Regions from separate parts of the Chryseobacterium scophthalmum genome, predicted to be linked through region 1. Evidence: riboswitches for the same ligand, from Rfam matches in the RefSeq annotation. Region 1 holds a riboswitch; each other region holds the start of a gene.
What was found. Region 1 has a riboswitch for cobalamin ahead of BUR17_RS16565 (YncE family protein). Riboswitches for the same ligand answer to the same signal wherever they lie in the genome.
Positions count from the first base shown of each region.

Region 1 (3,461 bases):
TATGAAGACGGAAAAATGATGAAAAAGAAAAACACATTTACCGATTTTATCGATGTTGGAGAATATTTAGTTAAAGAAAAATACACTTCACCAAAACATTTGTACGCTCAAGGAGGAAGTGCAGGTGGACTTTTAATGGGAGCTGTTGTCAACATGAAACCAGAACTTTGGAATGGAGCCATTGCACAGGTTCCTTTTGTGGATGTTATTAATACCATGTTGGATGAAAGTATTCCTTTGACAACGAATGAGTACGATGAATGGGGAAATCCTAACAACAAAGCAGCCTACGATTATATGAAATCTTATTCTCCGTATGAAAATATTGAGAGAAAAAACTATCCGAACCTCCTTGTTACAACAGGATTGCATGATTCTCAGGTACAATATTTTGAGCCTGCAAAATGGGTAGCCAAATTAAGAGATTTAAAAACAGACAAAAATGTTTTATTCCTAAAAACTGACATGGAATACGGTCATGGTGGAGCTTCCGGAAGATTTGATTATCTGAAAGATATTGCTTTGGAATATGCTTTCATGTTTAAACTGGAGGGAATTGATAAGTAATTTAGCTCATGCAGATCTAGCAAATTTTAAAGATCATTAAAATAGAAATCTGCGAAATCAAAATGATCTGCGAGAAAAATATAATTAAATAAATTTTAAAGATTTAAAATAAAAAAACAAAAAGAAATAAAAAGATAATATAGAAACTATGAGAAGAAAAATAGTTGCAGGAAACTGGAAAATGAACAAAAACGTCATTGATGCTCAACAATTAATGATTCAATTACTAAGCTATAAAAACAACAATACAACCAACTGTGAAGTTTGGATCGCACCGCCTTCTTTATATTTAATGATGGCAAAAGATATCTTCGAAAAAGACGAAATCGGAGTTTTCTCTCAAGATATGAGCGAATATGAAAGCGGAGCTTACACAGGTGAACTTTCTGCAGATATGTTGGAATCTATCGATGCTACAGGTTCTTTGATCGGTCACTCTGAAAGAAGACAATACCACGGTGAGAACGACGAAAGCTGCAATAAAAAAGTAAAATTGGCTTTAGATAAAGGTTTAATTCCTGTTTACTGTAATGGTGAAACTTTAGAGCAAAGAAAAGCAGGACAGCATCTTGACGTTGTAAAAACACAGACTGAAACTGCACTTTTCACTCTTTCTGCAGAGGAAATCAAAAAAGTAGTTATTGCTTACGAACCAGTTTGGGCAATCGGAACTGGCGAAACTGCAACTCCGGAACAGGCGCAGGAAATTCACGCTCACATCAGAGGAATTATCGCAGAAAAATATGGAAAAGAAGTTGCTGACGAAATTTCTATTCTTTACGGAGGTTCTGTAAAGCCAGATAATGCTAAAGAAATTTTCTCTCAACCCGATATCGACGGTGGTCTTATTGGTGGAGCTGCATTGAAATTGGAAGATTTCTCAAAAATTATTGAAGGTTTTAATTAAGAAATAATTCATATTAAAAAGTAAAGACATATCATTTGGTATGTCTTTTTTGATTAATTCAACAAAATAAACATTTAATAAATAATTATTGTTCAACATAATTTTAAAATTATTAAATTTTCATTAAAACAATAATCAATTTTTAAATAATATCTTTGCAAAAGTTTAAGGTTGAACCCAAGCGTTCATTAATAGGGAATCAAGTGAAGTAAAATAATTCTTGAGCTGTACCCGCAACTGTAAGCTATTCAACTTATTATTAAGTACACCACTGAACTTCAGGTTTGGGAAGGTTATAATAAGATGCAAGCCAGGAGACCTGCCTTAGATTAATTTCAACTTTCGGGAATAAAAGTTTATGAGATCAAATCTTCGGATATTTTTTCATGACTGTTTTTTTCCTGCAGTGAAGTTTCGGGAACAAAACTTTAAATTTAATTATATCATGAAGAAAATCTATTTTCTTATTCTTGCATTTGTATTTTCATTTACAAATGCCCAAACCGAAGGCGTTTTAGTACTCAACGAAGGCGGTATCGGAAGTAGTACTGCAGAAGTATCTTTCATCGACAATCAATCGGTTGTCACCAATAATTATTTTAAACTTAAAAACAATAATGCAACATTGGGTGATACTGGTCAGGACATTAAGGTTTTTGGTGATAAGATTTTTGTAGTTTTAAATTATTCCAATACAATAAAAGTCATAAACAAGTCTGATTTTTCATTGATTACAACGATTTCAACCAATCTTGCCAACCCAAGATATATCGCTTTTAGCGGAAATAAATTCTATGTTACCAATTGGGGAAACAATACCTTGACAAATTACGTGTCGGTTTACGATCTTACAACTTACGCTCACGAAACAAATATTCCTGTAGGAAATGGTCCTGAAAAAATCTTTGCCAAAAACAATAAACTCTATGTTTTATTGAAAGGAGGTTACGGATTGAACCATTTTATGGATGTCATCAACACTACAACCAATACTGTAGAATCGCAGGTAAATGTAGGAGACTCACCCAACAGTATTTTTGAAAAAGACAATTTACTGTACATTATGAGTTCGGGAGATCCTTACCTTCCAACTTCTTTCGGAACATTGACGGTTTATAATACGACAAGCCAGACTACGGTTTCGAGCACAACATTTCCGGTAGGCGTAAAACCATCTTATATGGATACCGACGGAACGAATATTTATTACATGAATGAAGCATCGATCTACAAAACACCAATTGCTTCACCGTCAATTAACACCTCTCCTATTGCAGTTACACCAATTACCGTAAACAGTTATGGAACTGCATACGGATTTAATGTTGTTAATAATAAAATCTATGCAGCCGATCCTTCAGGATATATTGCGGCGGGAAAAATTTACACTTACGATTTACAAGGTAGTTTATTGAATACTTTTACAGTAACTTCATTACCTAATCAAATCATTGCGTATAATAATGCATCTCTTTCTACTATTGAAAGCACAAAAACATCAAAATTAATTGTATATCCAAATCCTACAAGTGACAGATTCTTTGTACAAGGCTTAAATTCTGGAAATATTCAGGTTTATGATGTAAACGGAAGAATTGTCATCAATGAGAAATACAATGAAAAAGGAATTAATGTAAGCGCATTATCTAAAGGCGTTTATGTCGTAAAAATTACAGATAAGAATATCAACTTTAGCGAAAAGTTAATTATTAAGTAATTTTTAAAATGAAAAAGGCATCAAGTTTTCTATTTACTTTCATCGTTGCGCTGTATATGTCACAATTTACAGCCAACGATGTAAAGTTTTTTGTAGGTACAGGTTCAGAAACGGCATATTTTGTAGCCGATTTTAAAGATGGTACTGATGACAGATCATATGTTTGGGGCGTGAAATTCAATCCCGGACAAAATATTACCGGTCCGCAAATGCTGCAGATGATAAAAACTGCAGAACCAGCATTTGATTACGGAACAAGTTTCGGAGGAG
Region 1 is NZ_FSRQ01000003.1:337,449-340,909, reverse strand. It holds gene BUR17_RS16575 (S9 family peptidase) at 1-567, shown strand, start outside; gene tpiA (triose-phosphate isomerase) at 716-1,474, shown strand; cobalamin riboswitch at 1,626-1,815, shown strand; gene BUR17_RS16565 (YncE family protein) at 1,920-3,191, shown strand; gene BUR17_RS16560 (T9SS type A sorting domain-containing protein) at 3,200-3,461, shown strand, end outside.

Region 2 (3,461 bases), on a different contig from region 1:
CCGCATTCATTACAAAATATGGGTAAATCGCATATTTTTTGCTTTCATCAGAAGTTGTGTAGGTTAATCCGTTAAACATTCCCTGCGCAAAAAAATTCAAAAATTTATACTGATAATCTACATTCGAAGTAAACTTATGCAGCGGAACATACATCAGCTGTTTTTGATTTTCCAGATCAACAGATTTTGTGTAAACATAGCCGGCAATTAGCTTTAGAGAATGATTTTCATTAAAGTTTTTTTGATAACTAAGCTGAGATTCTAAACCGTAAGATTCTACTTTCTCAGTATTAAATGCTGCCCAATAGCCAAATGCAGTCGGAAGCCAACGAATCATATTGTCTATTTTAATATAATAAGGAGAGATACTTAGTTTAAACCCATTTAGGCTAAATTCCTGATTTAAATCTGCCTGAATCGAAGTTTCCGATTTCAAATTAAGATTTCCTCCTGGTTCCCAATATAAGTCATTAAATGAAGGGAATCTGAAGTTTTTTGATAAATTTAAATTAACCTGATACCAATTATTGGCTTTCCATTTTCCTGAGAAAGAGTAGAGAAGAGGCGAGCTTATGTCTTCTACAAAATTCTGTTTGATTCCAGCTTCAAAACGAAGATTTGGTGTTGCAAAGTATCTTAATAAACCTGCAACTGAACCCACATTTCTACTGACATCTTTTAGCTCTGAAGTTCCTAGACCTTCTCCTTGATTTTGTTGAAATTCTCCAATGACGTTGATATTCAGTTTAGGAATAATGAAATAATTGAAATCATTTTTAAAAATGTAATTCTTATTAATTCCACCACTTGTAAAAGGAGCATTATAAATTCCGAAATATTTGAAATTATCTTCTGTGTAAGCCGCTTTTAAGCTGTTAGAAAATTTAGATTTGTCAATATCCCAAGAGACTAAACTTCTAAAAGTTTGTGCTTTGTAGCTGGTTTTATCCACATTTTCTGCAAGGATCCTGTAGTTCTGGGTCGCATCATAAAACTGACTTTGCCAGGAAATCGTCTGGTTTTTTGCAATCTTATATGCTGTACCTATATTGAAAGTTGTATTGTAAAACTTTGCGTTTCTGTTGATATAATTATTTTTTTCGGGAACTTCATAATCATTTTGGCTGATCAAATAATTTCCTGAAACTTTAAAGCTGAATTTATCGTTACTATAAGCTGCTTTCAAAAAATTATTATAAGTTCCAAACGAAGCAACTTCAGAGTTAAGTACTCCTTTAAAGCCTTGGTTAAAACTTAATTCATTATTTAAATGGATACTTCCTCCAATCGCACCACTTCCGTAAATAACACTTCCGCCACCAGATTTTATTTCAACCTGATCATATCCGAAAACTGCAATATTATTAATGTCACCCTGTCCCAAAAACTGAGAATTGATATTGATTCCGTTCCAGACAAAAGCAGTCTGTTGTGCTGTTGTTCCCCGAAATGAAGGTGAAGAAACAGCTCCACGACCATTTTCTTTAATATAAACAGGCGACTGAAATCGTAAAACCTCAGAAAGATTCGAAGAATTTTTTTGAATATCTGCAGGAGATAATGTCGTCAAAGAATGAAAAAGTTTTACCTTTTTCATTTGGTTGTCGAATACAAATACGGTGTCAATATTTTTTTCCTGACTGTAATAAATTGTCAGGCAAGAAGACACTGAAAGTAGGGTTAATGCTCTTTTTAAAATCATATCATATCTGCCTTTCCTCCGAAAGCAATTCTATTATTAATATTAAAATTCCGGCAGGTCTCCTGACTTTCGCTTTGCTACACCTTCCCGTTTTGGCAGTGGTTTTTTGTAGAAATTGATTATGCGATTTACAGTTGCGGGGACAGCTTGGGAGTTTCACCCAATTCCCTCTTAGTTCCAATCTCTTGGAAACCAAAATTTTTGCAAATATAGTTTTTTTGAAAAGAAAGATTAAATTTTATTAAAGCTAAAGTAAAACCTTACAATTGATTTAAATTAGAAGATTTTCACCGTAAAAGAAACAAAATGTTTTTAGACTTTACTATTTCCAAAAGTTAAGAAAATAACAGTTTCACATTCTTTATATTTCTTTTTCAGTGGTTTCTTTATGATAAAAAAACACAGATTATATTTTCAATAATCTGTGCTAATTTGTGTAATCCGTGGAAAGTTTCTACAAAAATGTTCCATCAAAATAAAATGGAAGCAAATCTTTTATAGAAGTTACTTTTATAACCTCATCATTTAAGTTAGAAAAATAAAGTTCGATATTTTCGTTTTGCTTTGTTTCGTATTCTATAATACTTTGTCGGCAAGCTCCACATGGCGGAATTGGTGGGTTTTTCTCTGAAAATTCTTTTGGTCCGCCCACAATAAAGATCTTTTTAATTTTTTGATCTGGGAAATTTGCTCCAATCCAAAAAAGAGCAGTTCTTTCTGCACAAAGCCCGGAAGGAAAAGCTGCATTTTCCTGATTGTTTCCTGAGAAAATTTCACCATTCTCCAACAAAACGGCACAACCTACAAAAAAGTTAGAGTAGGGTGCATAAGCGTTTTCTCTCGCCTGAATTGCTTTTTCAAAAAGGCTGTTTTCTACTTCTGAAAGTTCGTTCCTGCCTTTGAAATGTTCGTAATCGATTTTTATATCTTTTTTCATTTTTTGTCTCCGTAAAAAAGGGGCATAAAAGTAAACCTTTTTAGTGACGTGGGCAATACGTTATAATCTTGCCAGATTTTGTATTTTTAATTCTTTAAAAATAATTCAATGTTATATTCTCCTATAAAATTTAGAAATGTAGAGTTTAAAAACCGTTGGGTAATGTCTCCAATGTGTATGTATTCCTCAGAAAATGGGGTTGCCAATGATTTTCATTTTGTGCATTACGGAAGTCGTGCTCAAGGCGGAACCGGACTTCTCATCGTTGAAGCGAGCGGGGTAGAACCGAAAGGAAGAATTACCAATCACTGCATGGGAATTTGGAATGACGAACAAGCTGCAGAACTTCAGAAAATTGTAGAATTCGTCCATAAAAATTCAGAAAGCAAAATAGGAATTCAGATTGCTCATGCTGGAAGAAAAGGTTCTACATGGGAAAATAAACAAATCTCTTTGGAGGAAGGTTGGGAAACGCTTGCACCGAGTGCGATTCCGTATCATCCGACAGAAAGAATTCCACACGTTTTGACTTTAGAAGAAATAAAAGAACAGGTTCAAAATTTTAAAAATGCTGTGAAAAGAGCAGTAAAAGCAGGTTTTGATGTTGTTGAAATACACGGAGCGCATGGTTATCTGATTCATCAGTTTTTATCACCGCTTTCTAATGTGAGAACAGACGAGTACGGTGGAAGTTTTGAAAACAGAATAAGATTTTTACTGGAAATTGTAGATGCAGTCAACGAAGAACTCAATGAAAATGTAGCGCTATTTGTAAGGATTTCAGGAACAGAATATGCTGAAAACGGTTGGGATATTGATGAT
Region 2 is NZ_FSRQ01000001.1:1,428,682-1,432,142, reverse strand. It holds gene BUR17_RS06425 (TonB-dependent receptor plug domain-containing protein) at 1-1,702, opposite strand, end outside; cobalamin riboswitch at 1,738-1,914, opposite strand; gene cdd (cytidine deaminase) at 2,157-2,639, opposite strand; gene namA (NADPH dehydrogenase NamA) at 2,748-3,461, shown strand, end outside.
Region 2: it holds a riboswitch for cobalamin, as region 1 does, so the genes downstream of both, BUR17_RS06425 (TonB-dependent receptor plug domain-containing protein) here and BUR17_RS16565 (YncE family protein) in region 1, are expected to answer to the same signal.

Region 3 (3,461 bases), on a different contig from region 1:
ATATTTCAGATGATATTTTTCTTCTTTCTGATGGTCATTTAAAACCAATTAAAGATTTAACAGAATTGAAAAGGTTTAATTATCTTCCAAAAAATATTTAATTTATATCTTTGAGCTATAAATATTCTTTTCATCATGACTTTCATCCACAAAGCAATCTATTTATCGGTATTCTGTATTTTTTCTTTTAGTTTGATCAATGCTCAGAATAAAGTTCCTTTTGGCGTAGTAAAAGCCGAAGAAGGTTATGCAATGGTGCGTGTACACAAAGAAGATTACCGTAAAATTGTTGACAAAATCAGGATGAAAAGAGGAGATGTTTTTGTTTATGTAAAACCTGCTCCGGGAGAAACTGAATGGATCTGGATAAAATATCCTGAAAAAGAAGAGCTCCCAAAGCCTTTTGTGAGATATGACAGTCTTAATAAAGAAGGAATGGTGAATAAAGGTCGTATTGCATTTATCGATCAGCTTCCAAAATTTACTCCGGTATTATCTAAAAACGGAAGATCGATTACTTTTACAGACAATAATAATCAGAAAATACCGACTGCTCAAAGAACAAAAGTGGTAATTGATATTTATCCATCAAGTGCAAAATTTAAAAAGCAGGAAAAAGATGCCGAAGGAAATATCATTAAAATAGACAAACAAAAAACCTGGGGACTCGGAAAGGAACTTCCTGAAGATTTAAAAGAAATAAAATCAGTTCGAGTACAACAACCCGGAAGAGGTTCTGTTTTTGTAAGAGAGGCGATTAAAAATATGTTTAATCCGACGATGGACTTTGAAAACATGGGAGTTACTTCAATTGATGATGACCATATTTTTCTTTATATGATTAATGGTTCGGGTGAACACCGATACACTACTTTCTGGACAATTAAGGAAGGAAGAGCAATCAGCCAGATTATTTACAGCAACCCTGAATAATTCTTTACCATATATTCTTTTATTATTCTTATTTTTGCAACCGAAAAGTCTTTAGCTTTTGGCGTATCGCTTTATGCTACTATTTTTCGAGAAATTGGTTCTGTTTAACTACAGATTAAAAGGGAATCGTGTGAAAATCACGAACTGTCGCGCAACTGTAAGTAACCGAAGTCTTTATAAAAAGCCACTGTGCAAAAGCATGGGAAGGAATAAAGATGTTACAAGTCAGGAGACCTGCCTATTTCTTTAGACAAAAACTTTCGCGATTTGAAGTTGATTGATCTTATAGTCTTTTCAGGAATTTCATGTTCCTGAATAATTCTGTTGGTTCCAATATCATTTCATTTTCGCTTTAATTAATAATGAAATATGACTACAGAAGAAAGAATTCAATCATCGGAAACCAGAATTTTCAAAGCCGTTTTCCCTAATACCACCAATCATTACGATACTCTTTTCGGAGGAACAGCCATGCAATTGATGGATGAAGTTGCCTTTATTACCGCAACAAGATTTGCAAGAAAACGCGTGGTAACCGTAAGCAGTGATAAAATCGATTTTAAAAAACCTATTCCTGCAGGAACAATTGTAGAATTAATCGGAAAAGTTTCACACGTTGGAAAAACGAGTATGAAAGTGAATGTTGAAATCTATACCGAACAAATGTATTCTTACGAAAGGGAAAAAGCTATTGTGGGAGATTTTACTTTTGTGGCGATTGATGAGTTTAAGAAACCAATTCAAATACTATAAATAAAGAATTTCGGCGACCTTCGGTCGCCGAAATTTAACGTTAAATTCAAATGTTTTTTTTTGCAGTTTCGGCGGGCCTTTGGCCCGCCGAAACTTTTTCATTTTATTAAATTATCTAAAAATAAATTTCAAACAATCGACTCGAAATCTGTGGGAATAAAAAATTATCTCAAAACTTTTTCAGAATCCAAACTTAGGTTAAGCAAGGTCTGGAAAGCCTCTCCCATTTCGTCAGAAGCTCTGCTGATTGCATTTTCAAGCATATTTCTTATTTGAAGTTCTGTTACTTTTGCTTCCGTCCAGCTTTTTCCGGAGGTGTAAGAATTAAGAATGAAAGGCATAATTCTGTCGATGGCACAAGCAAAAATGGCATCGGGAGTTTGTTCTTCTTCAAATTCAAGCCAAAGATTAAAAAATTCTGAACGGATAGGCTCGTCTAAAATTCCGAAAATATTCTGAGCAGATTGTTTTTCTCTTTCAAATTTCCCAACCATCGCTGCTTCGTCAAAAAGAAAAGTATCACCCGCTTCAATTTCCACCAAATCATGAATTGACAGCATTCTGATCACTCTCAACAAATCGATATCGGCTCTGTTTTTGGCGTAAGGAAAAAGAATTTGGGCTAAAATGATAATCTGCCACGAATGTTCGGCAGTATTTTCTCTTCTGGAATCATCTGCATTGTAATTTCGTCTCTGCACATTTTTTAATGCGTCTACTGCGAGGATAAAATCAATTTCTTTCTGTATTTTCATTTTCTTCTTTAAAATATCGTTCTCTAGGATAGATTGTTGTTTTTGCAAACCACTTGTAATCTATAAATTCTCTCTTTACGGTTGTCACTTTTTTAGAATCTCTCTTGTCTTCTTCAAATTCTAATACTTTTAATAGTCCTCTCTCGGGAACCAATAAATATTCTGAGGTAAGATTCCAGCAACATCCATTTTTTTGATAAGCAATAATTCGTTGACGTTCTGGATCTGTTTTAAACATTCCAGAATTTGAACGCACAAGATTTGTCAATTCATCATTCAGCACAAACTGCTGTTTAAAATTATCATTCAAATATACTTCATAAAAAGGACTTTGATGATTGGTATTTCCGTTTCTAATGGCAAGATCTTCCGCTCCATCAAAATTAAAATCACCAAAAACAACCGAATTTTTCAACGAATCAAAAACAGGTTTTTGGTTTTCATTTAAATCTAAATAAAAATCACTTGAAGAGAAACTTTGATATTTCTTCATTGTATTCTTATCGTAAAGATCAACTGTTGCTTTCCCACTACATTTCCTTTCAGTACACGTCTCTATGTTGACAACAACATTAAAACTTTTGGAAACATTGGCTAACTCAAAATAATTTTGCGCACTACAAAGTCCTCCTAAAGAACGAATGTCATTAGAAATTTCTTGTAATTCATGGTTTGTAGTTTTTATAATTCTTCGAATTAAAACCCGAAAAATCTATAACAAATATAAAAATTTAAGCTCAAATATTCAGTTTATTTCTAATATTTAATAATAGTACAAAATCATAAATAAAAAATTATCTACCTGATTTTCAGTTATTTAAACTTATTTTAAAAATAATTTCACTACTTTGTATTGCATATTACCATTTTAATTATATATCTTTGTAATGTAAAATCGGAATAGGTTCAACTAGCTAGGAACCGAAAACTGAAAATTATATAACTAATTAACAAAACCTATTAAAGATGAATACCGAAAATACCAAAGCGCAAATGCGAAAAGGGATTCTGGAATTCTGT
Region 3 is NZ_FSRQ01000001.1:1,820,417-1,823,877, forward strand. It holds gene BUR17_RS08180 (ATP-binding cassette domain-containing protein) at 1-101, shown strand, start outside; gene BUR17_RS08185 (SGNH/GDSL hydrolase family protein) at 136-933, shown strand; cobalamin riboswitch at 1,012-1,189, shown strand; gene BUR17_RS08190 (acyl-CoA thioesterase) at 1,303-1,686, shown strand; gene BUR17_RS08195 (HD domain-containing protein) at 1,851-2,441, opposite strand; gene BUR17_RS08200 (XAC2610-related protein) at 2,419-2,934, opposite strand; gene BUR17_RS08205 (PadR family transcriptional regulator) at 3,408-3,461, shown strand, end outside.
Region 3: it holds a riboswitch for cobalamin, as region 1 does, so the genes downstream of both, BUR17_RS08190 (acyl-CoA thioesterase) here and BUR17_RS16565 (YncE family protein) in region 1, are expected to answer to the same signal.